DNA from 4 places in the Streptomyces sp. NPDC054796 genome. Region 2 is predicted to be linked to each of the others. Evidence: riboswitches for the same ligand, from Rfam matches in the RefSeq annotation. Region 2 holds a riboswitch; each other region holds the start of a gene.

Region 1 (7,203 bases), on a different contig from region 2:
GCGGGCCACGGAGCTGTTCATGCGGGCCGGTGGCGTGCTGGTGGCCACCTCGGCCGAGCAGGGCGCGTCCCCGACGCTGTACGCGGCGACCTCCCCCGAGGTGCGGGGCGACTCCTTCACGGGCCCGCGCTTCCTCGGGCTGCGGGGCGGGCCCGGCCCGTCGTGGCGCGCGCCGTGGACCCGTAACGACGTGGCGGCCGAGCGGCTGTGGGCCGCGTCGGAGCAGCTCACGGGGGTCACCTACGGGGCGCTGTGACGCGGGTGCGGCGTGCGGGAGCGTTTCTGGGACCACGGTGGCCGACGCGGTGATCGGCGCGACGGCCGACGCGGTGGCCGGATCGTTGCGCCGCCGCACGGGCGCGGGGCCCGTACGGCCCGGTGGACGGGCCCCGGGGGGCCTTGCGGGCGTGCGCTACCGTGGCCTGAAAGGCCCTGGACGGCCCCGCTCACCAGGGCCGCTGGGCCGACGGGGCCACCGGCGGCCACCGGGGAAGGAGAGGCCAGTGATCCGCGTCCTTGTCGTCGACGACGACTTCATGGTCGCCCGGCTGCACAGCACCCTGGTCGAGCGCGAGCCCGGCTTCGCCGTCGCGGGCGTGGCCCACAGCGGCGCCGAGGCGCTGACGGCCGTGCGCGAGCTGGCCCCCGATCTGGTGCTGCTCGACATCTACCTCCCGGACATCCCCGGCCTGGAGGTCCTGCGCGAGCTGCGCGGCGGCGGGGCCCCCGAGGGCGGTCCCGACGTGCTGGTCGTCACGGCCGCGCGGGACGCGGGAACGGTACGGGGCGCGCAGCGCGGCGGAGCCGTGCAGTACATCATCAAGCCCTTCGAGGGGCAGTTGCTCCAGGAGCGGCTGCGGCAGTACGCGGAGCGCCGCAAGGAGCTGGCGGCCCTGGCGGCTCCGGGCCAGGACGACGTGGACCGCCTCTTCGGCGGCGCCGGCGGTGCTGGCGGCGCGCTGGGCGCGGGCGCGACCCAGGGCCACGGCGGCGGGCGGACGCCCGCCTCGCTGCCGAAGGGGCTCACGGAGCAGACGGCGGCGCTCGTCAGGGACGCGCTCGACGCGGGCGTGGAGGGCGAGGGCGTCTCGGCCTCCGAGTGCGCCGAGCGCAGCGGGCTGTCGCGGGTGAGCGCGCGCCGCTATCTGGAGCACTTCGTGGCGACGGGCAGCGCCCGCGTCACCCTCCGCTACGGCACCACGGGCCGCCCCGAGCGCCGCTACCACCGCGAGGGCCGCCCCCCGGCCCCGGCACACGGCCCCGGCGCCCCCGGCACGGAGCGGCACGGCTCCGCCTGAGAGCCTCGCCTGAGAGCCCCTTCGAAGAACCCCGACGGAGAACTCCGCTGGAGAACCCCGCCGGAGAACTCCGCCCGGCATCGGCTACGGGCCGGGCCCGGTCGGGAGTCAGTCGGCGGTCAGCCGGGCCAGGGTCGCGTCGAGGTCCGCTGCGCGTCCGCCGCGCCTGTTGTGCGGGAGCCTGCCGAGCAGCGCGGCCATGCCGCAGGTGTCGGTGAGCGCGGAGAAGACCAGCCCGGCCCCGATCGCGGCGGAGAGCCAGCGCGCGCCCGGCAGCACGAGGTCGACGAGCAGGCCCAGCAGCACGAGGGAGCCCGCCGCCAGCCGCACCTGGCGTTCCATGGCCCAGGTCGCGCGGCCCGCCTCCGGCCTGTCCACCTCGTGGCCCTCGGCGGTCCAGGCGCTGGTGCCGCCAGTGAGGGTGGCCAGCCGGGAGGCGGCTATCCCGCCGTCGGCCAGGGCGCCGACGGCCTTGGCCGAGCGCGCCCCGGAGGCGCAGACCATGAGCAGGGGGCGCCGCCCGGCCGCGTGCCGCAGCGCGGGCAGGGCGCGGTCGAGCCGGTCGAGGGGGACGTTGTGGGCGCCGGGCAGGTGTCCGGAGGCGTACTCGCCGGGAGCGCGTACGTCGACGACGGTGAACTCGTCCAGGCGCGGGCGCGCCTGCCCGGGAGCCAGGGCGGCGGAGGACACGGCGGTGGAGGTGGAGGAGGGAGGGGTGGTCACAGGAGGGTCCTTCGTGTTCGGTGGCACCGGCTCCGCCGGGGGTACGCTATACCCCAGAGGGTATACGTGAGGAGAAGCCGTGGATCTTGAACTGGCGGCCGACGACCTGAAGACGGTCCTCAACCGGCTGCGCAGGGCACAGGGTCAGATCGCCGGGATCATCCGGATGATCGAGGAGGGCAGGGACTGCGAGGACGTGATCACACAGCTCGCGGCCGTCTCGCGCGCGCTGGACAAGGCCGGTTTCGCGATCATCGCCACCGGCCTCCAGCGCTGTCTCGCGGAGCCGGGTGCCGATGGCGAGGACGGCGCCGTCCAGGCGGCCGACCGCGAGCAGATGCGGGCCCGTCTGGAGAAGCTCTTCCTCTCCCTGGCCTGACCGGGCGCGGACCCGCGACCAGCGGCGGAGCCGGGACCGGGACCGGGACCGGCCCCGCACCCCGGCCCCGGGCTACGGCCGCCCCTACGCACCCGCACCCGTAGCCCCGTCACTCGAACCGTCGCCCGAACCGTCGCCCCGCACCCAGTCCTCGGCCCGGAAGGCGTCGTCGACGGCGACCACGTCGCGGCCCATGGCGGCCAGCATCGAGGCGGCGACGGCGGCGCGCATCCCGCTCGCGCAGTGCACCCACACCACGCCGGGCGGCACCTCGTCGGCGCGGCCGTGCACCTCGTGGACGGGGAGGTGGACCGAGCCCTCGACGTGGCCCTTCGCGCGCTCGGACGCGCGGCGCACGTCGAGCACCACGGTCCCCTCGCCGCCGTCCCGTTCCCTGGCCGCAGCCAGGTCGGCGAAGTCGGCGCGCGGGAAGGAGTGCGGGCGCTCACCCGCACGCAGCCAGGAGGACGGGCCTCCGGTCGCCGCCGCTGCCGGGCGGTCGATGCCGACGCGGGCCAGCTCGCGCTGCGCCGCCGCGATCTGCCCGGGGGTCTCGGCGAGCAGGGTGACGGGCTTGCCCCAGGGGATCAGCCAGGCGAGATACGTGGCGAGCTTGCCGTCGCCCTCGAAGTTGAACGCGCCCGCGAGGTGCCCCTCGGAGAACGCCACCCGTGAGCGCAGGTCCACCACCCACTCGCCCTCGGCCAGGCGCCGCGCGAGGTCGTGCGCGTCGGCGGTGCGGGGCGGGGTGAGGTCCAGGGGCGCCGGGCCCGAGGCGTTGGCCGGGGCCATGTGCGTGTAGTAGGCGGGCACGTCCTCCAGCCCGGCGAGCACGTCCTTGACAAAGTCGTCCACGTCGCGGGTGAGCGCGTCGTTGTGCGCGCGTTCCTCGCCGATCGTCGTGGAGTCGGCCGAGCCGTCGGAGCCCCCGGAGCCCCCGGAGCTCGTGCCGGAGCCGCCGGAGGAGCAGAAGCTGCCGAAGCCGTGGGTGGGCAGGACGCGCACATCGTCGGCCAGTTCGTCGGCCAGCCGGTGCGCCGAGGCGTGCTGGGCGCGGGCGAGCGGCTCGGTCAGCCGGGGTTCGACCAGGTCGGGGCGGCCCGTGGAACCGATGAGCAGGGAGCCGCCGGTGAAGGCCAGCACGGCGCGGCCGTTCTCCTCCAGCGCGTAGGAGGTGTGGTGCGGGGTGTGGCCCGGGGTGGCGAGGGCCCGCAGTGTCAGGCCCGCGCCGGCGTCGACCGTCGCGGTGTCGCCGTCGCGCACGGGCACGCGGGCGAAGGCGACGTGCGCCTCGGCGGGGACGAGATAGCGGGCGCCGGTGACGCGGGCCAGTTCCAGGCCGCCGCTGATGTAGTCGTTGTGCACATGGGTCTCCGCGACGAGACCGACGCGCACGCCTCTGCGTGCCGCCGCCGCGAGCACGCGGTCGATGTCGCGGGGCGGGTCCACGACGACGGCCTCCGCCGCGCCGCCCGCCAGATAGCCGCGGTTGCCCAGGCCCTCGGTCCCGATGGTGTCGACGAAGAACACGGCCGACCCTCTCCTCTCCGCTCTCCGTTCGCTCCGGTCTCCCGGACCGACTCGTTCATGTACCCCCCGGGGTATCCATCATCGACCGTAACACGGGTACCCCAGGGGGTATTCCGCACACGCCCGGCATCGCGCCGAGTGCCCCCGCGCGAGCCGGAAATGACGTGACGCGTTCCACAGGAGGTGCGTGAGGAGCGACACAGGAAGGCAAGATCGAAAGGGTTCCGGTTTTGACGCGGACGCGGCACGCGTGTTTCGAATGCCCTGCGCACAGCGTTCTCTTACGGACTTATTCGACACTCCGTACGAGAAATGCGCGGGTCCCCACATGGCTCTCCTTCCCTGGCTTTAGTTGTCCCCGCGAATTCCATCTGTTTACGGTGCATCCGCCATCGCACGTCCCATGCGGTGGCCCGTGACCGGGACGCCGAATCCTGCCGCCCGGTCAGCGGAAATCACCCGACCCAAGGGCGGCAGGAGCGGGGGAACCACAGGTAAGTGCCGCGTCGCGGAAACGCGACCGGCTTGGGGTGAAGCCCCCTCGCGCACATGCCACGGGCATGTGCACAGGTGGCCGGGCAACTCCAGCCCGAATCCGACAGCTCACCTCGCAGGCGTAGGAGAGGAACACTTCTGTGTTTGCACGCGAAAGCGTTAACCGACAGTCCAATGGCCGTAACGCGCGGCGCATTTCCCGCGTCTCGCTCGCTCTCGCCGCAGGTGGCGCGGGTATCGCCCTTCCGCTGATGGGCGCCGCGAACGCGCACGCCGCCGACGTCAGCACCTGGGACAAGGTCGCCCAGTGCGAGTCGGGCGGCGACTGGTCCATCAACACCGGAAACGGCTATTACGGCGGCGTCCAGTTCGACAAGAGCACCTGGGACGCCTACGGCGGTTCGCAGTACGCGCCGACCGCCGACAAGGCCACCAAGGACCAGCAGATAGCCATCGCCGAGAAGGTGCTCGCCAAGCAGGGTCCGGGCGCCTGGCCCAACTGCGGCCCCAAGGCCGGGCTGAGCCAGAACAGCGGCTCCCCCGACGTGAACCCCGACTCCGGTTCCGACGACTCCGCGACGAAGTCCGCGCAGCCGCAGCAGACCGAGCAGCAGAGCAAGCCCCAGGGCGGCTCGGGCTCGTACACCGTCGCGAGCGGCGACACCCTCGCCAAGATCGCCAAGTCCGAGGGCGTCGAGGGCGGCTGGAAGAAGCTGTACGAGGCCAACCGCCAGACCGTCGGCGGCGACCCGAACGTCATCATTCCGGGCCAGAAGCTGACCCTCTCCGGTTCCGCCTCCGGCTCCGGTTCCGGCGACGAGGTGAAGACGCAGCCGCAGGGCGGCGCCTCCAAGACCGCCGAGACCTCCGGCTCCGACGACGGCCAGTCCGCTTCCAGCGACTACGTCAAGCCGGTCGACGCGGGCACCAGCACCCCGTACAAGGCGTCCGGCGGCTCCTGGTCCAGCGGCAGCCACACCGGCGTCGACTTCTCCGCCTCCTCCGGCACCCCGGTGAAGTCGGTCACCTCCGGCACCGTCGTCTCGGCGGACTGGGGCGGCGCCTACGGCAACGAGGTCGTCATCAAGAACGACGACGGCAAGTACACCCAGTACGGCCACCTGACCTCCTCCTCCGTCCAGCCCGGCCAGCAGGTCGACGCCGGCGAGCAGATCGCCGTCTCCGGCTCGACCGGCAACAGCACCGGCCCGCACCTGCACTTCGAGGTCCGCACCGGTCCCGACTACGGCTCCGACATCGACCCCGTGAGCTACCTCCAGTCGCACGGTCTCTCCGTCTGAGGCGTTCCCTCCCCTACGCCCGCGACGGTCCGGAGGGCGCGGGCCACACGCGCCCTCCGGACAGCGGCAGGCGAAGCCACACCGATGCCCGGTGTCCCCTCCAGGGACGCCGGGCATCCGGCGTTCCCGGGCCTTCCCCGCCGCCCGGCCGCGCCTCCGGTTCACGGGGAGTTGTGGCGCCGGTCACGCCCGAGCGCTAGGTTCCACCCCGCCCGGACCGGACCGTCCCGTACCGGCGGTACCGGCAGCACGGGCGGTACGGGCCGCACCCGCACCCGCACCCGCACCCGCAAGGCACCAAGGCACACGCACCGCACGCACCACCGCTCTCCCCGGCGGACGCAACGCCGCCGGGCACCGCAGCACCGCAGACCCGAGTGGAGTGACCGTGGAACGTGGAGTGACCGTGGAACGCCGTGACTTCCGGCGTCGTACCTTCCTGCGCGCGGCCGTGCTCACCGGCTCGGCCGCCGTCTTCGGCGGCACGCTGTGGCGCGGCGCCGCGCACGCCGACCCGGCGCAGCCGGGCACGGGCCCGTACGGGGCACTCGGCCCCGCAGACGCGAACGGCGTCCAGTTGCCGCAGTCCTTCACGAGCAGGGTGATCGCGCGATCGGGCCAGGTGGTCTCCGGCACCTCGTACACCTGGCACCCGGCGCCCGACGGCGGCGCCTGCTTCGCCGACAGCGGCGGCGGCTGGATCTACGTCTCCAACTCCGAGGTCGCCCTCACCGGCGGCGCGAGCGCCGTGCGTTTCTCGTCCTCTGGCGCGGTGACGGGCGCGTACCGCGTGCTCAGCAACACGAGCGTGAACTGCGCGGGCGGCCGGACCCCGTGGAACACCTGGCTCTCCTGCGAGGAGATCGACCGCGGCTACGTCTACGAGACCGACCCGTGGGGCGCCGAGGCCGCCGTGCGCAGGAGCGCGATGGGCCGCTTCAAGCACGAGGCCGCTGCCGCCGATCCCGACCGCCGCGTCGTCTATCTCACCGAGGACGAGAGCGACGGCTGCCTCTACCGCTTCCGACCGGCCACGTGGGGCGACCTGTCGGCGGGCACGCTGGAGGTGCTGACCATGGGCAGCGGCACGTCGGGCCCCGTCGGCTGGGCCGCGGTGCCGAACCCGTCGCCGGGCGTCTTCGGCACCCGTACGCGGGCGCAGGTCGCGGCGGCCAAGCACTTCGACGGCGGCGAGGGCTGCTACTACGCGAACGGCACCTGCTGGTTCACGACCAAGGGCGACAACCGCGTCTGGCAGCTCGACTGCGCCGCCGACACCATCGAGCTGGCCTACGACGACAGCCTGGTGACGGGCGGCCAGGCGCCGCTGACGGGCGTCGACAACGTGACCGGCACCGCGTCCGGCGACCTCTACGTCGCGGAGGACGGCGGCAACATGGAGATCTGCGTGATCACCCCGCAGGGCGTCGTCGCCCCGTTCCTGCGCGTCACGGGGCACAGCGGCTCGGAGATCACC
Region 2 (7,203 bases):
GAGATCGTGCTGGCTTCCGAGGCGGATGACGCGGAATCCGCGCTCGACCGTCTGGCGAAGCTCGTCTCCGAGGGCCTCGAAGAACTCCCGGAGACCGTCTGATTCGCACCGTCTGATTCGCTGCCCTCAACGGCAGGAAAAGAGCAGGAGGAATTCACGGGCACACGCCTGTGAATTCCTCCTCTTCTTTGTATACGGGGAGTGTTAAAGAGAATCGCGCGCCGTGTTTACGGAAGGTTTCGTACTCCTCACGGCCGCTTTGCGCGCGGCCCCTTTCGGTACCGGGCGGCGCAGTCTGTGGAGCACCGCGGAACGCTCCACGTGCTGGGCCGTCAGCGCGCGGGCCCGCTCGGCGTCGCCGCGCGCCACCGCGTCGACGATGGCGCCGTACTCCTGCCATACGGTGGCGGCCTGCGCGGGCACGTCCACCGCGTACACCCATGTGATCTTGCGCCGGAGCTGGGTGAGCAGCGTCGTCAGACTGGGGCTGCCGGACGCTTGGGCCAGTGTCTCGTGGAACCAGTCGCCCAGGGAGCGCAGGTCGGAGAGGTGGCCACGGTCCACGCGCTGCTGGCCGAGGCGCACCAGGCCGCGCAGCACCTTGAGGTGGGCCTCGGTGCGCCGCTGCGCCGCGCGCGCCGCGCCCAGCGGCTCCAGCACCGCGCGGATCTCCAGCAGGTCCGCCGCCTCCTGCTCCGTCGGCTCGGCCACGCAGGCGCCCGCGTGTCTGCGCGTCAGCACAAAACCCTCGGACTCCAGCGTGCGCAGCGCCTCGCGCACGGGGACCCGCGAGACTCCGTAACGCCGGGCGAGGAGTTCCTCGGTGAGCCGGGCGCCGGGCGGAAATGCCCCGCTGACGATGTCGTCGCGGATTGCCGTGCAGACCGCGTGCGCGGAAATTCGCATGACTCGAACTGTATTGCAGCCACGTCGAATTTCCGATGGCGAGAGTTCCCCTCACGTGAATACGGCGTGAAAAGGACCCCCGGCCATGTGTCGGCCGGGGGTCCTGATACTCACGGATGCCGCGCGGAGTCGGGTACGGCGCCGGGTTGGGCGTCGGATTCGGCTTCGGTTTCGGTTTCGGTTTCGGTCAGATCTTGACGCCGTGCTGGCGCAGATAGGCGACCGGGTCCATGTCCGAGCCGTAGTCGGGGCCCGTCCGGGCCTCGAAGTGGAGGTGCGGGCCCGAGGAGTTGCCGGTGGAGCCGGAGAGGGCGATCTGCTGGCCCGAGGTGACGGACTGGCCGACAGAGACGCCGATGGACGACAGGTGGCCGTACTGCGTGTACGTGCCGTCCTTGTGCTTGATCACGATGTTGTTGCCGTAGGCGCCGCCGTCGCCCGCCTCCACGACCTCACCGGCCGCGACGGACTTGACCGGGGTGCCCTGGGCCGCGTGGAAGTCGATGCCGGTGTGGCTGCCGGAGGACCACATGCCGCCGCCGGTCTGGTAGCCGGTGGAGACGTAGGAGTTGTCGACGGGGGCGACGTAGCCGTTGAGCGCGGCGCGCTTGGCCTCCGCCTTGCGGGCCGCGCGCTCCTTGGCCTCCTTGGCCTCGCGCTCGCGCTCCGCCTTCTCGGCCGCCGCCTTGCGCTTGGCCTCGTCGGCACGCTTCTTCGCCTCGGCCGCGGCCTTCTTGGCGGCGGCCTCGGCCTTGGCGCGCTCGGCCTCGGCCTGCTGGGCCTCGGCCTGGTCGCCGACGGTCGCGGCGAGGGAACCGCCCAGGTCGATGGCCTGGGTCAGACCGGTGTCGGTGACGGTGGACGCCTCGTCGTTGGCGGCGAGGGCCGGGGACGCGACGGAGCCCACGACGCCGACAGCGGCGAGGCCCGCTATGCCTGCGGCGTTGACGCCCGCACGGCGACGGGCACGGCTCTGCCCACGATGCTTACCGGTGGCACGGATGAACGCCATGATCTGGCGCGACTCCTTTCCTTCCTTCTCGCCTACCGGGTTAGCTGACGGGTTCGGAGCAGGAAGGTCTCCTACGGGCGCCTCGTGCGGGAGGCGTCCGATTCACCCCAAGGGACGTGTGGGTCCCCGGCTCCCCTGGCTCGCGCCGTACGGGGACTCGGCGATCACTGTCCGTCGGCCGCGGCGCGGTCACTTCTGACGAACAGCGGCCACGACGCTAAGACGGGCATCAGCACGGCGCCAAACAGATCCCGTCTTTTGTCGCGCATGCCACACCCAACACCGGGGCAACACAGGTCAAATCAGACAGGGAAAACGGACATGACGCCGAGACATGTGGAGGGCCCGTGAACAGTCGGCCGACTGTTCACGGGCCCTCCATCACATTCCGGGCAACTCCCCGAGCGGCTCCGGCGACGTAGCGCCGGGCGACGCGGCGCCTCAGGTCCCGGAGACCACGCTCACCTCGCCGATGCCCAGCGCCCGCACCGGCTCCGCGATCTGCGAGGCGTCACCCACCAGGACGGTGACCAGGCGGTCGGCCGGGAAGGCGTTCACGACGGCCGCCGTGGCCTCCACGGTGCCCGTCTCGGCCAGCCGCGCGTACATCCGCGCCTGGAAGTCGTCCGGCAGATACTGCTCGACCTGATCGGCGAGAGTGCCCGCGACGGCGGCGGCCGTCTCGTAGCGCAGCGGAGCGACGCCCACGAGGTTCTGCACGGCGACGTCCCGCTCCTCGTCCGTGAGGCCCTCGGCCGCCAGGGTGCGCAGGACCTGCCACAGGTCCTCCAGCGCGGGCCCCGTCACCTCGGTGGCGACCGAGCCGGAGATGGCGAGCATGGCGGCGCCCGTGCCCTCGGGCGCTGAGCGCAGCACCTGGCCGAAGGCGCGCACCCCGTAGGTGTAGCCCTTCTCCTCGCGCAGCACGCGGTCCAGCCGGGAGGTGAGGGTGCCACCGAGGCAGTACGTGCCCAGCACCTGTGCGGGCCAGACGCGGTCGTGCTTGTCCGCGCCGATGCGGCCGATCAGCAACTGCGTCTGCACGGCGCCCGGACGGTCCACGATGATCACGCGGCCCGTGTCGTCCGCGGTGACCGGCGGCACGGGGCGCGGATCGGCCGTCGATCCGGTCCAGGTGCCGAGGGAGTCGGCCAGCGCCTCGTCCAGATCGACGCCTTCGAGGTCGCCGACGACGACGGCGGTGGCCGTCGCGGGGCGCACATGTGCCTCGTAGAAGGCACGGACCGAGGCCGCGTCGATACGGGCGACCGACTCCTCGGTGCCCTGGCGCGGCCGGGACATGCGGGACGCGGCGGGGAACAACTGGTGGGACAGCTCCTTGGCCGCGCGGCGGGCCGGGTTGGCCAGCTCGTGCGGGATCTCGTCCAGCCGGTTGTTGACCAGCCGCTCGACCTCGCCGTCAGGGAAGGCCGGTGCGCGCAGCGCGTCGGCGAGCAGACCGAGCGCCTTGGGCAGCCGGGAGGCGGGGACCTCCAGGGAGACGCGCACGCCCGGGTGGTCGGCGTGCGCGTCCAGGGTGGCGCCGCAGCGCTCCAGCTCGTAGGCGAACTCCTCGGCGTCGTGCTTGTCCGTGCCCTCGGACAGGGCGCGGGCCATGATCGTGGCCACGCCGTCCAGGCCCTCGGGCTCGGCCTCCAGGGGGGCCAGGAGGTTGACCTCCACGGCGACGACCTGCTGGCCCGGGCGGTGGCAGCGCAGCACCGTGAGCCCGTTGGGCAGCGTGCCGCGCTCGGGCGCGGGGAAGGCCCAGGGCCTGGGGCTGCCGCCCCGGGGCTGGGGGTGGAGATCCATGCTCGGGCCTGGCCTCTCTGCGGGGGTGGTCGCGGTGTCGCTCACTGGCCGGGCTCCTCGTCCTGTCCGTCCTCGGCGTTCTCGTTCTCGGCGTTCTCAGCGTTCTCGGCGGCGGGCGCGGTCGGCTCGTAGACCAGCGCGGCGCGGTTGTCCCTGTGCAGCCGCGCCGCCGCCACGGACCGCACCTCCTCCGGCGTGACCTCCAAGACGCGGCCCACGGCGCTCAGCGCGAGCTGGGGATCGCCGAACAGCACGGCGAACCGGCACAGTTCGTCGGCGCGCCCGCCGACCGTCGCGAGCCGGTCCAGCCACTCGCGCTCGAGCTGGGCCTGTGCCCGCTCCATCTCCTCGGGCGTCGGCCCCTCCTGCGCGAAGCGGCTCAGCTCCTCGTCCACCGCCGCCTCGATGGCGGAGATCTCCACGCCGCTCGACGCCTTGACGTCCAGCCAGCCCAGCGAGGGCGCCCCGGCCAGCCGCAGCAGCCCGAAGCCCGCGCCGACGGCCAGCCTGTCGCGCCGCACCAGGCGGTTGTGCAGGCGGGAGGACTCGCCGCCGCCGAGGACGGTCAGCGCGAGGTCGGCCGCGTCGCACTCGCGGGTGCCGTCGTGCGGCAGGCGGTAGGCCGCCATCAGCGCGCGCGAGGGCACCTCCTCCTGGACCACCTGACGCTGGTCCCCGCCCAGCGTCTCGGGGAGGGAGCCGTCGCGCGGCGGCTGCTTGCCCTCGTGGCCCGGAATGGAGCCGAAGTACTTCTCGATCCAGGCCAGCGTCTGCTCCGGATCGATGTCCCCTACGACGGACAGCACGGCATTGTTCGGCGCGTAGTACGTACGGAAGAAGGCGCGCGCGTCCTCCAGGGAGGCCGCGTCCAGATCGGCCATGGAGCCGATCGGGGTGTGGTGGTAAGGGTGGCCCTCGGGATAGACCATGGCGGCCAGCTTCTCGAAGGCGGTGCCGTAAGGCACGTTGTCGTACCGCTGGCGGCGCTCGTTCTTGACGACGTCACGCTGGTTCTCCAGCGATTCCTCGTCCAGCGCCGTGAGCAGGGAGCCCATGCGATCGGCCTCCAGCCAGAGCGCCAGCTCCAGCTCGTGCGCCGGCATGGTCTCGAAATAGTTGGTGCGCTCGAAGCTGGTGGTGCCGTTCAGCGAGCCGCCGGCGCCCTGGACCAGCTCGAAGTGACCGTTGCCCGTCACCTGGGCCGAGCCTTGGAACATGAGGTGTTCGAAGAGGTGGGCCAGCCCTGTGCGGCCCCTCACCTCGTGGCGGGAACCGACGTCGTACCAGAGGCAGACAGCGGCGACCGGGGTGAGATGGTCCTCGGAGAGCACCACGCGCAGGCCGTTGGCCAGCCGGTGCTCGGTCGCTGTCAGCCCGCCGGTGGCAGGCGGGGGCGTGGCCGTGTGACCCATGTGCCTGGAGTCCCTTCGCTCGCGGGAGTTCGTGTCGCGTCGTGTGAAGCGGTTCTGTCACTGTATGCAACCGCACGGACAACGTGCGAAGTTCCCGTACCGTACGCCCATGAACTGGGCTCTCCCACCCGTCACCGCCGGGTCGGGGAGCCCGTTGTCAGCGGCGCGGTCCACAATGGTCGGCGTCGTATCCGCCAGGCCCACAGCGGGTGTCCTCACACCCCCTAGCCCGTACGTACCGAAGGAGCCGCAGCCGCGATGGCCCGCCGCAGTACGAAGACCCCGCAGCCGGACGACTTCGAGGAGCGGATCCTCGACATCGACGTCGTCGATGAGATGCAGGGCTCCTTCCTCGAGTACGCCTACTCGGTCATCTACTCCCGCGCCCTCCCGGACGCCCGTGACGGGATGAAGCCGGTGCACCGCCGCATCCTGTACCAGATGCACGAGATGGGGCTGCGCCCCGACCGCTCGTACGTCAAGTGCGCCCGGGTCGTCGGCGAGGTGATGGGCAAGCTCCACCCGCACGGTGACTCCGCGATCTATGACGCGCTGGTCCGCATGGCCCAGTCCTTCTCGATGCGGCTCCCGCTGGTCGACGGCCACGGCAACTTCGGTTCGCTGGGCAACGACGACCCGCCCGCCGCCATGCGGTACACCGAGTGCCGCTCGGCGCCCGCCGCCGGTCTGATGGTCGAGTCGATCGACGAGGAGACGGTCGATTTCGCGCCCAACTACGACGGCAGCGAGGAGGAGCCGGTAGCCCTCCCGGCCGCGTATCCGAACCTGCTGGTGAACGGCGCCTCGGGCATCGCCGTCGGCATGGCGACGAACATGGCGCCGCACAACCTCGGCGAAGTCATCGCAGCGGCACGGCATCTGATCAAGCACCCGGGCGCCGATCTGGAGACGCTGATGCGCTTCGTGCCGGGGCCCGACCTGCCCACGGGCGGCCGGATCGTCGGCGTCGAGGGCATCAAGGACGCGTACGCGAACGGCCGCGGCTCCTTCAAGATGCGCGCCACGGCGACGGTGGAGCAGGTCACGCCCCGCCGCAAGGGCCTGGTCGTCACCGAGCTGCCCTTCACCGTCGGCCCCGAGAAGGTCGTCTCCAAGATCAAGGACCTGGTCAACGCGAAGAAGCTCCAGGGCATCGCGGACGTCAAGGACCTCACCGACCGCGAGCACGGGCTGCGCCTCGTGATCGAGATCAAGAACGGCTTCCACCCCGAGGCCGTCCTGGAGCAGCTCTACAAGCTGACGCCGATGGAGGAGTCCTTCGGCATCAACAACGTGGCGCTGGTGGACGGCCAGCCGCTCACGCTGGGCCTCAAGGAGCTGCTGGAGGTCTATGTAGACCACCGCTTCCAGGTGGTGCGGCGGCGCAGCGAGTTCCGGCGCACCAAGCGGCGGGACCGGCTGCACCTGGTCGAGGGCCTGCTGGTCGCGCTCCTGGACATCGATGAGGTCATCAGGATCATCAGGTCGAGTGAGAACGCGGCCGAGGCCAAGGCGTCCCTGATCTCCCACTTCGGGCTCAGCGAGATCCAGACGCAGTACATCCTGGACACCCCGCTGCGGCGGCTCACGAAGTTCGACCGCCTGGAGCTGGAAAGCGAGCGCGACCGCCTCAAGGCCGAGATCGAGGAGCTGACGCGGATCCTCGACTCGGACGCGGAGCTGCGCAAGCTGGTCTCCTCCGAGCTGGCAGCGGTCTCCAAGAAGTACGCGACGCCGCGCCGCACCGAGCTGCTGGAGTCCGCCGGGGCCCCGGTGGCGTCCGTGCCGCTGGAGGTCTCGGACGACCCGTGCCGGGTGCTCCTCTCCTCGACGGGCCTGCTGGCGCGCACGGCGAACGGCGAGCCGTCGTTCGACGAGGCGGCCAAGCGCGTGAAGCACGATGTGATCGTCTCGGCCGTCCCCGCGACCACGCGCGGCGAGGTCGGCGCGGTGACCTCGGCCGGGCGGCTGCTGCGGCTGACCGTCGTGGACCTGCCCCAGCTCCCCGAGAGCGCCGCGTCCCCGAACCTGTCGGGCGGGGCGCAGATCGCGGAGTTCCTC
Region 3 (7,203 bases), on a different contig from region 2:
CCGTTGCGCCCCACACGTACGGCTTGCCCAGCGCGCCCCGCGCGAAGGAGACGGCACGGGCGGCGCGCGAGTCGGGGGCCACGCCCGTGGCAGGTGCTGTGGCCTCACGGGCGCCGCCGCCCGAGCCGCTGCCCGAGCGGTCGGCCCGCGCCGTCCCGTCGGAACCGTCGGAACCGTCAGGGCCGTCGGGCGCACCGCCGTGACCGTCGTCGCCCAGCACCTCGGCCCGCTTCTCCGGCGTCAGCCGGTCCAGCAGCCTCTCCGCCTCCCTGAGCTTGCTCTGAACGGTGCGCTTGTGGCGCCGCGCGCTGTCCGCCGCGCTCTTGAGGGAGGCGGCCGTCCCGGCCGCCTCCTCCCGGAGCTGCCGCACGCCGCGCGCCTGCTCGCCGACGCGCCGCACGGAGTCGGCCTGCCGCGCGCCCGCGCGCTCGGCGACGGCCGCGCGGTCGAGGTAGTTCTCGGGGGAGGAGGAGAGCGCGAGCTGGAGCGACGGGTCGACGCCGCCGCTCCGGTACTCGGCCGCCGCGTGCGCGCCCAGCGCGTCCCGCGTCGCGTTCAGCCGCTCCTGCTTGCGCGCCGCCTGGTCGCGCAGTTCCTCCAGCTCCTCCGCCGCCTCGTCGGCCTTCTCCTTCGCGCCGTTGTACGCCTCGGTGGCCTTCTCGGCCTCGTGGTGCAGCTTGTCGACCTTCGCCTTCACCTGGGCGGTGGAGCCGGGACGGGGGTCGGCGTGGCCCGAGCCCTGGAACGCGGTGGTGCTCGCGGCGGCGGCGAGCGCGAGGGTGAGCGCCGTGCGCGCTGCGGATCCGGTGAGGGGGCGGGGCTTGGGTTTTCGGTGCGAGGCCATGGTGCGGCCGTCACTTCCTTCGCGTCGCGTCGCGGCCGTACACCGTGCGGCGTCGCGTGCGACGCCCGTACGTCCGTCGAGGTGGGGATCCGGCGGCGGACCCGCACAGGGGGGACGAGCCGCCGCCGGATCTCGGCGGGGTGGCCGGGCCTCGCACGGGGCGGACCCGGCCACCTGGACGAGGACGCTAAACCTGCCCCGTGCGGCGAGGTGTGGGGTTGACCGGGACTGCCCGAGACTGTCCGCTTTCGTCCATGCGGCGCGTGCGGGCGTGAACGGGGGCGCCCGCTACGGAACGGGAACCGGCGAGACCGTGACCGATGCGGGCGATCGGCGCACCCTGGCCGTCGGGCGGTGCTACGGGCCGGGCTACGCTCCGGGCCATGGACGTCCTCATCAACCTCTTCGTCTGCCTGCACATCGTGGGCATCGCGGCCCTGCTGGGCGGCTTCTTCTTCCAGATGGGTGCCCTGCGCTCCGGCACGGCGCGGATGCTGCCGGGCATGCTGCACGGCGCGCTGACCATGCTCGCGACGGGCATCGTCCTCGTCGGCCTCAACCAGGCGGACGACCAGCCCGTGAACAACGTCAAGATCGGGATCAAGCTGGCGCTGCTGGTGGTGATCCTGGGGCTGGTCTACGTGAAGAGGGACGAGGAGAAGGTCCCGTCAGCGCTGCTGGGCACGGTCGGCGCCCTGACGACCGTCAACATCTTCATCGCGGTGCTGTGGACGTGAACGGCGGCGCGTAGTTCCTCGATCCGGCCGCCCCGGCCGCCCCGGCCGCCCCGGACGATCCGCGCGCCCCGGGCCGCCCCGGGCGCGCGAAGGGGCGCGGCGCACCCGCTGGTGCCTCCGCGCCCCGTCGGCGTACTCCCGTCGAACGCTCCGCTTCAGGCGGGCCGCACCCCCGAGTGGAACGGCATGTAGTCGATCGCCTCGTACTTCACGTCGTCGCCCGGCTTCGAGGCGTGGATCATCTGTCCGCCGCCCACGTAGATGCCGACGTGGCTGACGTCGTCGTAGAAGAAGACCAGGTCACCGGGGCGCAGGTCCGACTTGGCGACCCGCGTGCCGACCTTCACCTGGTCGTACGTGGTCCGGGGCAGGGATATCCCCGCGCTCTTCCAGGCGTCCTGAGTGAGCCCCGAGCAGTCGTACGAGTTGGGTCCCGTCGCGCCCCACACGTAGGGCTTGCCGAGCTGCTGCTTGGCGAAGTCGATCACCTTCGCGGCCTTGGCCGAGTACGAGCCGCCCGACGAACCGGAACCCGAACCGGAACCGGAGCCCGAGCCCTCGGAGGAACCGGACCCGTCGCCCTGTTCCCGCTTCTGGCGCTCGGCCGCCTCACGTCGCTCCGCCGCCGCCCGCTCGGCCGCCTCGCGCCGGGCCTCGGCCCGCTTCTCGCGCTCGATCTGCGCCAGCCGCGCCTTCTCCTTGGCGGTCAGCTTCGACAGCAACTGCCGCGCCTCGGCCAGCTTCGACTGCACCTCGCGCTTGCTCTCCTTCAGCTCCTTCTGTGAAGAGGAGAGCGATTCCAGCTCGCGCGTCGCCTCGGCGCGCTTCTCGGTGGCCGCCTTCTGCCGCTTCTCGTAGTCGTCGACGGCCTCCTTCTGGCGGCCGGTCATGCGGTCCAGCAGGTGCGTCTGCGCGAAGAAGCTCTGCGGGTCCTCGGTCAGCAGCAGCGTCGCGGTCTGCGAGATGCCGCCCGTGCGGTACTGCGCGGCGGCGAAGTTGCCGAGGACACGGCGCGACTCGTTCAGCTTGTCGGTGCGCTCGGCGACCTCGTCCAGCATGCCGTCGGTCTTCTCGCGCTGCGCGTCGGTCTTCTCCTTGGCCGCGTTGTACTTCTGCGTCGAGGCTCCCGCCTGCTGGTAGAGCTTGTCGACCTTCTGCTTGACCTCTTCGACCGACTGCCGTCCGCCGCCGCCCCCGCCGTCGTCCGAGGGCGAGGCGGTCGCGCCCTGGGAGAGCAGGGTGACGGACGCGAGGGCCGCGGTGGTGACACCGATGACGCCCCGCTTGGAGGCTGCGGAGTGCAGTACGCGGGTGCGCGGCTTGCGATGCGACGCCAAGGCCGACGACTCCTTCCGTGAACCGCCTACCGGGTTAGCTGACGGGTTCGGGCGTCGGAAGGCTGCCCTACGGACCGGAGCGCTCCGCTCACGCGGCGCGTACGGGCCGATTCACCCCGGGTGGCACGCGGGCACGCGGTGGTCGCGCGGCGTACGCGAGTGGGTCCCCGGCTCCGGCCCTGCGGCCGGACTCGGCGGTGGCCGCCCGTGCCGACGCTGTCGCCGACGGGGGTGCGGGCTGCCTGGCACGGCACGGTAGCGAAGGTGTGCCGTTCCTGTGAAGGCTGGTGAGGGATACGTCCGATATCTCTTCGTTACCCGTGCGGGATTGGTGCGGTATCCGTCCGGTATGGGCGTACGGGGCCGGTGCGTCGCGGGTACGAGGCCGTCGCAACGGGGCCGTCGACGAGCCCGCGCACCCGCACCGGGGCACGGATTTCCGGGGCGATTCCGGGGGCGATTCCCGGGACGCACGGAGGTCTGTCGGTGGGGCCGCCTAGACTCGGACGACGATGAGCAGCCTCTTCGACGACAGCTTCCTGGCGAACCTCGATCCCAAGACCGAGGACCCGCCTCCGCCTCCCCCCGAGGATCAGCACCCGGAGGAGGAGATCCCGGACGATCTCTTCGCGGGCACCTTCGCCGGGGGCGCGGCAGCCGCGCGTGACGCGTATCACCGCGGCGGCTCGCCCCGCACCGTGGTGGACACGGACGCGCTGCTGGAGGGCATGAACGAGCAGCAGCGCGCCGCCGTCGTGCACAGCGGCTCCCCGCTGCTCATCGTCGCCGGGGCGGGCTCGGGCAAGACCCGGGTGCTCACCCACCGCATCGCCCATCTGCTGGGCGCGCGCGGGGTCCACCCGGGCCAGATCCTCGCGATCACCTTCACCAACAAGGCCGCCGGCGAGATGAAGGAGCGCGTCGCGGAGCTGGTCGGGCCGCGTGCGCAGTCGATGTGGGTGTCCACCTTCCACAGCGCGTGCGTGCGCATCCTGCGCCGCGAGCACAAGAAACTGGGCTTCACCTCGTCGTTCTCGATCTATGACGCGGCGGACTCCAAGCGCCTCATGGCCCTGGTCTGCCGCGATCTGGACCTGGACCCGAAGCGGTTCCCGCCGAAGTCGTTCAGCGCCAAGGTCTCGAACCTGAAGAACGAACTGATCGACGAGGAGGACTTCGCGGCCCAGGCCACGGACGGTTTCGAGAAGACCCTCGCCGAGGCGTACGCGATGTACCAGGCACGGCTGCGCGAGGCCAACGCCCTGGACTTCGACGACATCATCATGACGACCGTCCACCTCCTCCAGGCGTTCCCTGACGTGGCGGAGCACTATCACCGCCGCTTCCGGCACGTGCTGGTGGACGAGTATCAGGACACCAACCACGCGCAGTACACGCTGGTGCGCGAGCTGGTGGGCACGGGCGCCAGCGGCAGCGCGGACACGGATACGGGTGTGGACGCGGGTGCGGGCGCGGGCGCCGTCGAGCGGGCCGAGCTGTGCGTCGTCGGCGACGCGGACCAGTCGATCTACGCGTTCCGGGGCGCCACCATCCGCAACATCCTCCAGTTCGAGGAGGACTACCCGGACGCCACCACCATCCTCCTGGAGCAGAACTACCGCTCCACGCAGACCATCCTCAGCGCCGCCAACGCCGTCATCGAGCGGAACGAGAACCGGCGCCCCAAGAATCTGTGGACCCAGGCCGGAGCGGGCGCCCGCATCACGGGCTACGTCGCGGACACCGAGCACGACGAAGCACAGTTCATCGCGGACGAGATCGACCGCCTCACGGACGCGGGCGACGCGCGCGCGGGCGATGTCGCGGTCTTCTACCGCACGAACGCGCAGTCCCGTGTCTTCGAAGAGGTCTTCATCCGCGTCGGCCTCCCGTACAAGGTCGTCGGCGGCGTCCGCTTCTACGAGCGCAGGGAGGTCCGCGATGTGCTGGCCTATCTGCGCGTCCTCGCCAACCCCGAGGACTCGGTCTCCATGCGCCGCATCCTCAACACCCCGAAGCGCGGCATCGGTGACCGCGCCGAGGCGATGATCGACGCGCTGGCGCTCCGCGAGAAGATCACCTTCCCGCAGGCCCTGGTCCGCGTCGACGAGGCGTACGGCATGGCGGCCCGCTCGGCGAACGCCGTGAAGCGGTTCAACACGCTGATGGAGGAGCTGCGCACCATCGTCGAGTCCGGCGCGGGCCCGGCCACGGTGCTGGAAGCGGTGCTGGAGCAGACGGGCTATCTGGCCGAGCTGCAAGCGTCCACGGACCCGCAGGACGAGACCCGCATCGAGAACCTCCAGGAACTCGCCGCCGTAGCGCTGGAGTTCGAGCAGGAGCGCGGCGAGGACGAGCCGGGCACGCTGGCCGATTTCCTGGAGCAGGTCGCGCTCGTCGCCGACTCGGACCAGATCCCGGACGACGAGGAGGGCGAGAACGGCGAGGCCACCGGCGTCATCACGCTGATGACGCTGCACACGGCGAAGGGCCTGGAGTTCCCCGTCGTCTTCCTGACGGGCATGGAGGACGGCGTCTTCCCGCACATGCGCGCCCTGGGCAACACCAAGGAGCTGGAGGAGGAGCGCCGTCTCGCCTACGTGGGCATCACGCGCGCCCGCGAACGGCTCTATCTGACGCGCTCCACCATGCGCAGCGCCTGGGGCCAGCCCTCGTACAACCCGCAGTCCCGCTTCCTGGAGGAGATCCCGGACTCCTTCCTGGACTGGAAGCGCACGGGCGCCTCCATGGGCGCGGCGATGGGCCCAGGGTCGGGCGCGGGCGCCGCGATCGGCTCGGGCATCGGCGCCTCGCTCTCGTCGTCCACGGCGGCCCGGCGCGGCGGCCCGAGCGGCTTCGCGACGCGCCGCGCCAAGGACCGCCCCACGGTCTCGCTGGCGGTGGGGGACAGGGTCACGCACGACAGCTTCGGCCTGGGCACGGTGGTCGAGGTCAAGGGCAGCGGCGACAGCGCCGAGGCCACCGTCGACTTCGGCGGTGAGAAGCCCAAGCGGCTGCTGCTGCGGTACGCGCCGGTCGAGAAGCTGTAGCGGCGACGGCGAGGGTGTTGTCGGCGACGGACGACGGCGCCCTCGCGGCCGGCCGTACGGCGTTCTCCGTGACGGCAGCCGCTAGGGAACGGTCTACGCGCCGTGAGGTCTACGTGGGGTCGAGGCCCTTGGCGCGGAGCCAGGGCAGCGGGTCCACGGCGGAGCCGCCGCCGGGGCGTACCTCGAAGTGGAGGTGCGGCCCGGTGGAGTTGCCGGAGTTGCCGGAGTAGGCGATCGTTTCACCGGCCTTGACCTCGCCGGACCGGATCTTGGTGCTGCTGAGGTGGCAGTACCAGGTCTCCGTGCCGTCCTTCGCCGTGACGACGGCCATGTTGCCGTAGGACATGTCCCACTTGGTGCTGACGGTGCCGTCGGTGGCGGCCTTGACGGGGGTGCCGTAGCTGACGGGGAAGTCGATGCCGGTGTGGATCGACATCCAGTTGACGCCCGCCGAGCCGTAGCGCGCGCTGAGCCCGTGCTGCTCGACGGGGAGCGCGAACTTGGGGCGTGCCGCCTCCTTGCGCGCGGCCTCCTCGGCCTTGCGCTTGCGCTCCTCCTCCTGACGCTTCTTGAGGTCGATGCGCTCCTGGGTGCGGTTGGCGCGGTCGGCGAAGTCGTCGGCGTCGGCGGAGAGTCCGGCGAGCTGGGTGTCGAGCTTGTCGTTGGCGGCCGACGGCTTGACGGGGGAGGCGTCCGAGGCCGACTGCGCCGTCGTGTCCTCGCTGTCGCCCGTGCTCCCCATCACGGAGGCGGCGGCGACACCGGCGACGCCCATCACGGCGACCGAGGGAACCGCGACCGTCAGCAGCGCGGAGCGCCGGGGCTTGACGGAGCGGCGGCGACCGCGGGAGTGGGGGAGGGCGGCGGAGGCGAGCGGGGTGACGTCGCCGTGGCCTGCCGGGGTGGGCGCGTCGTCGTCGGCGCCCGCGGGTTCGTGCTCGTGCTCGTGTTCGTGGCCGTACGCGTCGAAGGCGCCGACGGTCGGCATCGCCGCGGTGGAGTCCATCGCGGCGCCGGGATCCGGCTCGGGCTCGGGTGCGCCGGGCACGGACTGCGAGGCCGCCTGGCTGTGACCGTGACCATGACCGTGGTTGTGGCTGGTGTCGCCGGTGCCGTCGTCGTAGCTGTAGCCGTAGCCGTGCGGATCGTGCGGATGCTCGTAGGACTCATGGGTCTCGTACGCGGCATAAGCGCCGTACGCCTCATGCGTCCCGGTGCCGAAGGAGGTGGTCTCG
Region 4 (7,203 bases), on a different contig from region 2:
CCGTCCCCTCGGACAGGTCGCCGAGTCCCAGCGGCAGCCCTGGGGTGGCGGTCAGCGGGGTCGCGCCGTCGGGGGCGAGGCGCAGCAGGGGCGGGTGGCCGCGATCGAGCACCCGGACCTCCTCCGCGTCCCCGGGGAACTCCATCAGCACGGCGGTGGCGAACAGTTCGTCGTCCGGGCCCGTGTCCCCCGGCAGCGCGCCGTCCCCCGGCGGTCCCGCGCCGCCGGGCACCGTCGCGTCCTCGCGGTCCAGCGCCATCGCCATCTCGATACGGTCGGCGACCTCGGCCAGATCCTCGCAGGTCACGGCCGCCTCGCGGAAGGAGGCCATGATCGTGGCGACGGTGCCCGTCGCGCCGATGCCCTTGCCGCGTACGTCGCCGACGAGCACGCGTACGCCGTACGGGGTCTGCCGGACGCTGTAGAGGTCGCCGCCGATCAGGGCCTCGTCGTCGGCTGCCCGGTAGAAGCCCGCCACGCGGACGGGCCCGATCCGCTCGGGCAGGGGCCGCAGCAGCGCGAGCTGCGCCGCCTGGGCCACCGCGCGGACCTGGGTGAGTTGGCGCACCGTCCGCTCGCGCGCCACGGACAGCAGCGTGACGAGCCCCGCGACGACGAGCAGGGTGACGAGGGAGCCCACGATGTGCGGGTTGTAGGCGGAGCCCTGGCTGATGTCGAGCACGGCCAGCACCAGCACGCACAGGGCGCCCACCGCTGCGGTGCCGAGGGGGCGGTAGAGGAGCGCGGCCAGCAGGACTGCGGCGCTGAGCAGCGAGCCGAAGAAGTACTTCGGGGGCGCCGCCTCCTCCAGGGTCACGGCCAGCACGATCAGTACGGGCGGCAGCAGCCCGAACCAGGCGGGCGGCCACTTCGGGGCGCGGAGGTGCACGACGGCTCTGCCGGTTCCCACGCGCGCCGCTCCCTTCCGCCCCGTACCGCTCGCCGCTCGCCGTCCGCCTCGCGCGGGGCCCCGCCGCGAGCCCCGCCTCCAGTGGAACGTGCCGGGGCGCCGGGCGCTCACGGAGTGCGGCGAACGTGTGGCGGCGCCCTCAGCTGTCGACCCGGCCGGGGGGCCGCAAGGGGGGAGCGATTGGAGCAGGTCAAGTGGCCGAGCGCGTCATCACGAGTCAGATTGGGACAGTGGCGGACCAGAGAGCGGGCAGGGGCAGGGGCAGCGGAAAGGACGGGAGGCACGGGAGGCACGGGAAGGGCCGAAGGAGCAGGACCAGCGGCAGCCGCAGGGAGACCGTGCTCGCCGAAGGCCCCGTCGGCGGCTCCGGCAGGCGCTGCATCCCCTTCCTCCTGTTGCCCCTCCTGATGCTCGCCCTCGGCATCGTCCTGAGCGCCACCACCTTCTCCGAGATCACGGGCGCCCCCTTCTTCGCCGCCGCGCCGCTGGTGACAGCGCCCTTCTGCACTCGTCGGGCGACGATCGGCACGGGGCTCATAGCCACCGCCCTCTTCGCGGCGCTGCTCCTGCTGGACGGCTCGTCGGACCTTCTCGAAGTCTCGATGCGCACTCTCACTGTCGCCACCGTCTCCGCGCTCGCCGTCTTCATCAGCGGCATCGTGCGCCGTAGCGGCGCGGCCCTGGACTCCGCGCGGATCATCGCGGAGGCGGCCCAGCGCGCTGTGCTGCCGCTGCCGCCTCCGCGCATCGGACGGCTGGAGTTCGCGGCGCGCTACAAGGCCGCGCAGACCGGCGCCCGTATCGGCGGGGACCTCTACGCGGTCCAGGAGACCCCGCACGGGACCCGGATGCTCGTCGGGGACGTGCGGGGGAAGGGGCTCGGGGCCGTGGAGGCGGTCGTCATCGTCATCGGCGCGTTCCGTGAGGCGGCCGAGCAGGAGGACACGCTGGAGGCGGTCGCGGGCCGCCTGGAGGGCGCGCTGCGGCGCGAGGGGGACCGCAGGAGGGGGCTCGACCAGTACGAGGGGTTCACGACGGCCGTCCTCGTCGAGGTGCCCGCCGAGGACCCGGGCGTGCTCCGCGTCGTGAACCGCGGCCACCCGGCGCCGCTGCTGCTGAAGTCCGACGGGTTCCCCAGCTACATCGAGCCCAGGGTCCCCGCGCTGCCGCTGGGGATGCCCGAGCTGGGCGAGTGGCCCGACCGCGCGGACGAGGTGCCCTTCCCGCCCGGCGCGCATCTCCTGCTCTACACGGACGGCCTGTCCGAGGCGCGGGGCGAGGGGAGCGGCGTCTTCTACGAGCCCTCGCGCCGCCTGGCCGGGTGCGCCTTCGACGGTCCGGACGGGCTGCTGGACGCGCTGGTCGCGGACGTGGAGGCGTACACGGGCGGACGGATCACGGACGACATGGCGCTGCTGGTGGCGCGGCGCAGGGGGAGGACGTGACGCCGACGTGAAGACGGAGAAGGAGGGGAAGTGAAGACGAGGCGGGGACGGGAGGGGGGAGTTGTGGAGCGGTTCAAGACAGCTTTCCAGCCTGATGTTTCGTCACTCTCCGCGATCCGGCGCCCCAATTCGGGTAATTCCTGCCCCTGATTGCCCCTGTCTGCCCGGGAAAGTGCAGGGCAACGGCGACTACGAATTCACCGGAACAGCTTGGAATTCGGCCCGCGACTCTATTAACGTTCGATAACGCAGCGCGGTCGTCACAGCCGTCACGAGAGTCGGCACCGTGCGCCGTCGCCGAATCCCGTACGTGCGTCAACGCGAGTCACCACTCGACGCGAAGCGCACCGAGGGAACCGGGGAACCACCACTTCTCGGCCGTCGTCAGCCGTCGGCGAGGGGGGTCTCTCACCGGTCGGCCCACACCGGGGCCGCCCTCCGAGGGATGGGGTGAATCGGACTCTCCCGCCCATGTTCCATGTGCGGGCGCTTCCGTAGGAGACCTTCCTGCTCCGAACCCGTCAGCTAACCCGGTAGGCGAGAAGGAAGGAAAGGAGTGCGCCCCCCGTGGCGTCCAAGAGGCATGCCCCCGAGGCCTCGTACGAGCCGTCCTTCGGCGGTTCACCGTCGTACGGCGCGTCCTACGACAGCCGGCCGCCCCACGGCGGCGACCACTTCGGCCACGGCTACGGCTTTGGCCAAGACCACGGCACACCCGGCTACGGCCACGGCACATTCGACGCGTACGGCAACTACGACGCGCTGGGCCGTCCCGACGCGCTCGCCCCGTCCGGCTCCCATGTCCCGGCCGGTGCTCATGTCCCGCCCGGCACCCGGAACTTCGACACGCAGACCTTCGACACGCAGACGTTCGAGGCCCCGCCCTTCGAAGCCCCGGCCTTCGACGCCCAGGCGGTGCCCGTCCCGGACGTCTACGGCCCCGCGCGTGACGGTGGCGACGAGGACGGCGACGACGCGTTCGACGAGTGGAACCCCACCGAGGACTCCGTCCGTCCCGTCCGCGGTCGGCACCGCGTGGGCAAGCAGCGCGGCGGCGGCATGGCCCGCAGCGGCGCGGTGCTCGGCGTCGGCATGATCGCCGCCGTCGGCGCGGGCGGCATGGCCACCGCCAAGGACAAGGACCCGGCCGCGATATCCATGCCGGACCTGGCCTCCGCTGCCGACTCCGTGCAGGACCTCCCCGGCGTCGGCGGCCTCCTCGCGGGCGGCGCGGACGACGCGGAGGCCGTCGCCGCCGTCCAGGCGCCCCTGAGCCAGGCGGGCCTGTCCGAGGAGGACGCGGCGGCTGGCCGTACGGACGCGGGCGAGGCACTGCGCGCCCGCATCCTCGCGCAGGCCGAGTCCCAGCAGGCCGAGGCGGACGCGGCGGCGCGCGAGGCCGCCTCCCAGGCCGCCGCGGCCAAGGCGGCGACGGCAGCCGCCAAGGAGGCCAAGGAAGAGCGCAAGGAAGAGGCCGAGGCCAAGAAGAAGGCCGAGGAGGAGAAGCGCCGCAAGGCGGAGGCGGCCCGCCTCGCCAAGCTCGCCAAGAGCTACACGCTCCCGGTCTCCTCGTACCAGCTCTCCGCGGGCTTCGGCTCCTCCGGCGGCATGTGGCAGAACGACCACACGGGCCAGGACTTCGCGTCCCCCACCGGCACTCCGGTCAAGGCCATCCACACGGGCACCATCAAGGAAGCGGGCTGGGCCGGTTCGTACGGCTACCGCATCGTGCTGGAGCTGGACGACGGCACCGAGCTGTGGTTCTGCCACCTGTCCTCGATGACGAAGTCCGCAGGCGACAAGGTCAGCACCGGCGACGTCATCGGCCGCGTCGGCTCCACAGGCAACTCCTCGGGGCCGCATCTGCACGTCGAGGTCAGGCCCGGTGGCGGTGACCCGGTCGATCCGCTGGCGTGGCTGAGGGGCAAGGGCCTCAGCGTCTGACGGGGTGCCGCTGACGGGGTTCCGTTGACGCGGCTCTGCTGACGCCGTTCCGTCGACGTGGGTCCGGGTTGGGAGCCCGGACCAGTGGTACCCGGTCGCCTCGGGCGGGCGGCGCACCACACAGCACCCCGCGCACTCGGGTCGCCCCCGCCCACTCACGACCACGCCGCCGCCTCGCACCGCCGAGGCGGGCGCACGCACCACTCGCCCCTGGCCCCCGTGGCCCTCGGCACAGCACGAGGAGGGGACGAGGCGGCGGCGAACGGGGCCCTTCGGCCGGTCCTCCGGCCGGGCCCCCGCCCAGGACCCGGCGGCTCTGGTGGACCACCCCCCGACACCAGGGCCGTCGGCCTGCGCTTCCGTCCCGGCGGAGTTACGGTCCACGTATGGCTGACACACACAACTCGGACAACTCCGCGACCAGCGCGAACCCGAGCGGGGCGGCAGGCGGAACGGCGAGCGGGACGGCCATGCCTGACCTGACCCGCGAGCGCCGCCCCCTCGGCGGGCTCTCCGTCTCACCGCTCTGCCTCGGCGGCAACGTCTTCGGCTGGACGGCCGACGAACCCGGCTCCTTCGCCGTGCTCGACGCCTACACCGCGCACGGCGGCAACTTCATCGACACCGCCGACGTCTACTCGGCCTGGGTCGAGGGCAACTCGGGCGGCGAGTCCGAGACCGTCCTCGGCAACTGGCTGGCCGAGCGCGGCAGCCGCGTCCGCGACGAGATCGTCCTCGCCACCAAGGTGGGCGCCCACCCCGAGTACAAGGGCCTCGCGGCGCGCACGGTCAAGAGCGCGGTGGAGGAGTCGCTGCGCCGTCTCCGTACCGACCACATCGACCTCCTCTACACGCACTACGACGACGAGAGCGTCGAGGTCTCCGAGATCATCACGGCGCTGGACGACCTCGTCCGCTCCGGCAAGGTCCGCGAGATCGCCGCGTCGAACATCACGCCGGCCAGGCTGGACGCGTCGCTCGCCTTCAGCGAGGAGTTCGGCCTCGCGCGGTACGTGGGACTCCAGCCGCACTACAACCTCGTCTCGCGCGAGACGTACGAGGGCGAACTCCAGGACGTCGCGGCCCGCTACGGCCTCGGCGTCATGCCCTACTACTCCCTCGCCTCCGGCTTCCTCACCGGCAAGTACCGGCCCGGCGCCTCGCCCGAGAGCGCCCGCGCCGCGTCCGCTTCCCAGCATCTGGCGACGGAGCGCGGCCAGCGGGTGCTGCGGGCCCTGGACGAGATCGCACAGGCCCGCCACGTCTCACCGGCGACCGTGGCGCTGGCCTGGCTGCTGGCCCAGCCGACGGTCACGGCGCCCGTCGCCAGCGCGCGCACGCCCGAGCAGCTTCCGGCGCTGATGGCGGTGTCCGAGGTGACGCTGACGGAGGACGAGGCGGCGCGGCTGACGGAGGCGTCGGCGTAGTTCTTCGGTCCGGGGGCGCGGGTCAGCGGAGCGGCTGCCCGTACGCGTGCTCCACGGGGATACGCACGACCTGCCGCCCCTCCGCGAGCTGAGCGGCGCGGAACTCCTCCCAGTCCGGGTGCTCGCCCTGGACGTCGCGGTAGAGGCGCACCAGTTCCTCCGCGACGGGGTCGTACGGGTCGGCGACGACGGGCGTGACCTCCGCCGTGCCCTCGACCACCGTCCAGGCCCACCCGTCCTCGCTGGTGACGTGGAAGCTCGCGCGCGGGTCGCGGACGAGGTTGCGGGACTTGGCGCGGGTGGACGTGACGGAGACGCGGATGAGGCGGTCGTCGGGGTCGTAGGCGTAGAGCACGTTCGACAACTGCGGCCGTCCGTCGCGCTTCAGCGTGACCAGCACGCCGAGCTTGCGCTCCTTGAGGAGGGCGAGCAGGGCGGGCGGGGTCTCGTCGGCCATGGTGGGCTTCCTTTCGCTGGGGGACCTGGGGATGTGCCTACCCTGCCACCGCGTACCCGCTGAACCGGGTCTCCTGAAGCAGCCAGCCCTCTTCTTCGAAGACGGCGGTGCCTGCGGCGCACCGTCGCGGGTCGGCGGCGGCTCGCGCGACCCAGCTCTCGGGGTCGGGCCCCAGCAGGTCACGCAGGGGCGCGGACTCGCGCAGCAGCGCGCGCAGTACGTCCGGCTGCGGGGCGGTGGGGCGGGGCGTGCCGTCCGGGTGGGCGAGGAGGCCGCGCGTGTTGAAGTAGAGGTACGCGCCCTCCAGCCGCCAACCGTTCGGCAGCACCATGGGGAATCCGTCGCCGTCGCCGGGAAGCAGGGCGCGGCCGTAGTTGGGGAACTCCGTCGCGTCGACGGCCGCGAGCTGTGCCTCGTCCAGCCAGCTCACGACGAGGGTGACGGGGCGTGTGTCCGTCACGTAGGGCGACGCGGAGACGTAACCGGCGCGGCTGATGTGCGCCGACAGCCCGACACCGATGCCGTGGATCTCCACGGGCACCATGGGCACGGCGCGCGAGAGGCCGCCCGCGCGCTGGAGCTTGTAACTCACCTGCGCGGGGCTCGCGTTGGACCCGACGGCGATGACGGGGTAACGCTCACGTGTGGGCGCGTCCCCCAGGTCCTCCAGCACCTGGTCGAGCGCCCGCCCCTGTGGGTCGGCGGTGGACGCGACGGCCCACTCCCCCACCCGCGCACCGGTCACCCCCAACGGCAACAGCTCCCGCCCACTGAGCAACACCGGCTCCCTGACTGGACGTCCCGGATACGTGAGGGGGCGCAGGGCGGGCACGTCATGAAGCCCGAGGGCTTCGAGGGAACGGTCGCTCATGTACGCGAGTATGCGCCGGTCTCCGCCCTCAGAGAGAGAACGCCCCGCCCTTGACCCCCGCTATGAACCGGTCCCAGCTCGGTGCGGGGAACGCGATGACGGGGCCGTGGGGGGCGGCTTTGCTGTCCCGCACGGGGACGATGTGGGGG

The links. Region 2 has a riboswitch for cyclic di-AMP ahead of ACWGJ2_RS15915 (M23 family metallopeptidase). Riboswitches for the same ligand answer to the same signal wherever they lie in the genome.
Region 1: linked by a shared signal. The riboswitch ahead of ACWGJ2_RS25380 (transglycosylase family protein) and the one ahead of ACWGJ2_RS15915 (M23 family metallopeptidase) in region 2 are both predicted to bind cyclic di-AMP.
Region 3: linked by a shared signal. The riboswitch ahead of ACWGJ2_RS27235 (NlpC/P60 family protein) and the one ahead of ACWGJ2_RS15915 (M23 family metallopeptidase) in region 2 are both predicted to bind cyclic di-AMP.
Region 4: linked by a shared signal. The riboswitch ahead of ACWGJ2_RS29915 (M23 family metallopeptidase) and the one ahead of ACWGJ2_RS15915 (M23 family metallopeptidase) in region 2 are both predicted to bind cyclic di-AMP.

Annotation. Positions count from the first base shown of each region.
Region 1 covers NZ_JBSHAO010000033.1:58,560-65,762, reverse strand. The annotation lists gene ACWGJ2_RS25405 (oxidoreductase) at 1-256, shown strand, start outside; gene ACWGJ2_RS25400 (response regulator) at 504-1,298, shown strand; gene ACWGJ2_RS25395 (rhodanese-like domain-containing protein) at 1,407-2,021, opposite strand; gene ACWGJ2_RS25390 (metal-sensitive transcriptional regulator) at 2,101-2,400, shown strand; gene ACWGJ2_RS25385 (MBL fold metallo-hydrolase) at 2,485-3,930, opposite strand; cyclic di-AMP (ydaO/yuaA leader) riboswitch at 4,377-4,562, shown strand; gene ACWGJ2_RS25380 (transglycosylase family protein) at 4,677-5,726, shown strand; gene ACWGJ2_RS25375 (alkaline phosphatase PhoX) at 6,115-7,203, shown strand, end outside.
Region 2 covers NZ_JBSHAO010000016.1:33,619-40,821, forward strand. The annotation lists gene ACWGJ2_RS15905 (HPr family phosphocarrier protein) at 1-102, shown strand, start outside; gene ACWGJ2_RS15910 (GntR family transcriptional regulator) at 205-906, opposite strand; gene ACWGJ2_RS15915 (M23 family metallopeptidase) at 1,094-1,918, opposite strand; cyclic di-AMP (ydaO/yuaA leader) riboswitch at 1,934-2,091, opposite strand; gene ACWGJ2_RS15920 (M16 family metallopeptidase) at 2,360-3,730, opposite strand; gene ACWGJ2_RS15925 (M16 family metallopeptidase) at 3,772-5,142, opposite strand; gene ACWGJ2_RS15930 (DNA gyrase/topoisomerase IV subunit A) at 5,401-7,203, shown strand, end outside.
Region 3 covers NZ_JBSHAO010000038.1:11,660-18,862, reverse strand. The annotation lists gene ACWGJ2_RS27245 (NlpC/P60 family protein) at 1-844, opposite strand, end outside; gene ACWGJ2_RS27240 (hypothetical protein) at 1,228-1,581, shown strand; gene ACWGJ2_RS27235 (NlpC/P60 family protein) at 1,737-2,918, opposite strand; cyclic di-AMP (ydaO/yuaA leader) riboswitch at 2,927-3,125, opposite strand; gene pcrA (DNA helicase PcrA) at 3,431-5,968, shown strand; gene ACWGJ2_RS27225 (M23 family metallopeptidase) at 6,078-7,203, opposite strand, start outside.
Region 4 covers NZ_JBSHAO010000045.1:47,199-54,401, forward strand. The annotation lists gene ACWGJ2_RS29905 (PP2C family protein-serine/threonine phosphatase) at 1-910, opposite strand, end outside; gene ACWGJ2_RS29910 (PP2C family protein-serine/threonine phosphatase) at 1,249-2,355, shown strand; cyclic di-AMP (ydaO/yuaA leader) riboswitch at 2,682-2,909, shown strand; gene ACWGJ2_RS29915 (M23 family metallopeptidase) at 3,271-4,299, shown strand; gene ACWGJ2_RS29920 (aldo/keto reductase) at 4,770-5,726, shown strand; gene ACWGJ2_RS29925 (PPOX class F420-dependent oxidoreductase) at 5,749-6,183, opposite strand; gene ACWGJ2_RS29930 (hypothetical protein) at 6,221-7,054, opposite strand; gene ACWGJ2_RS29935 (DUF397 domain-containing protein) at 7,083-7,203, opposite strand, start outside.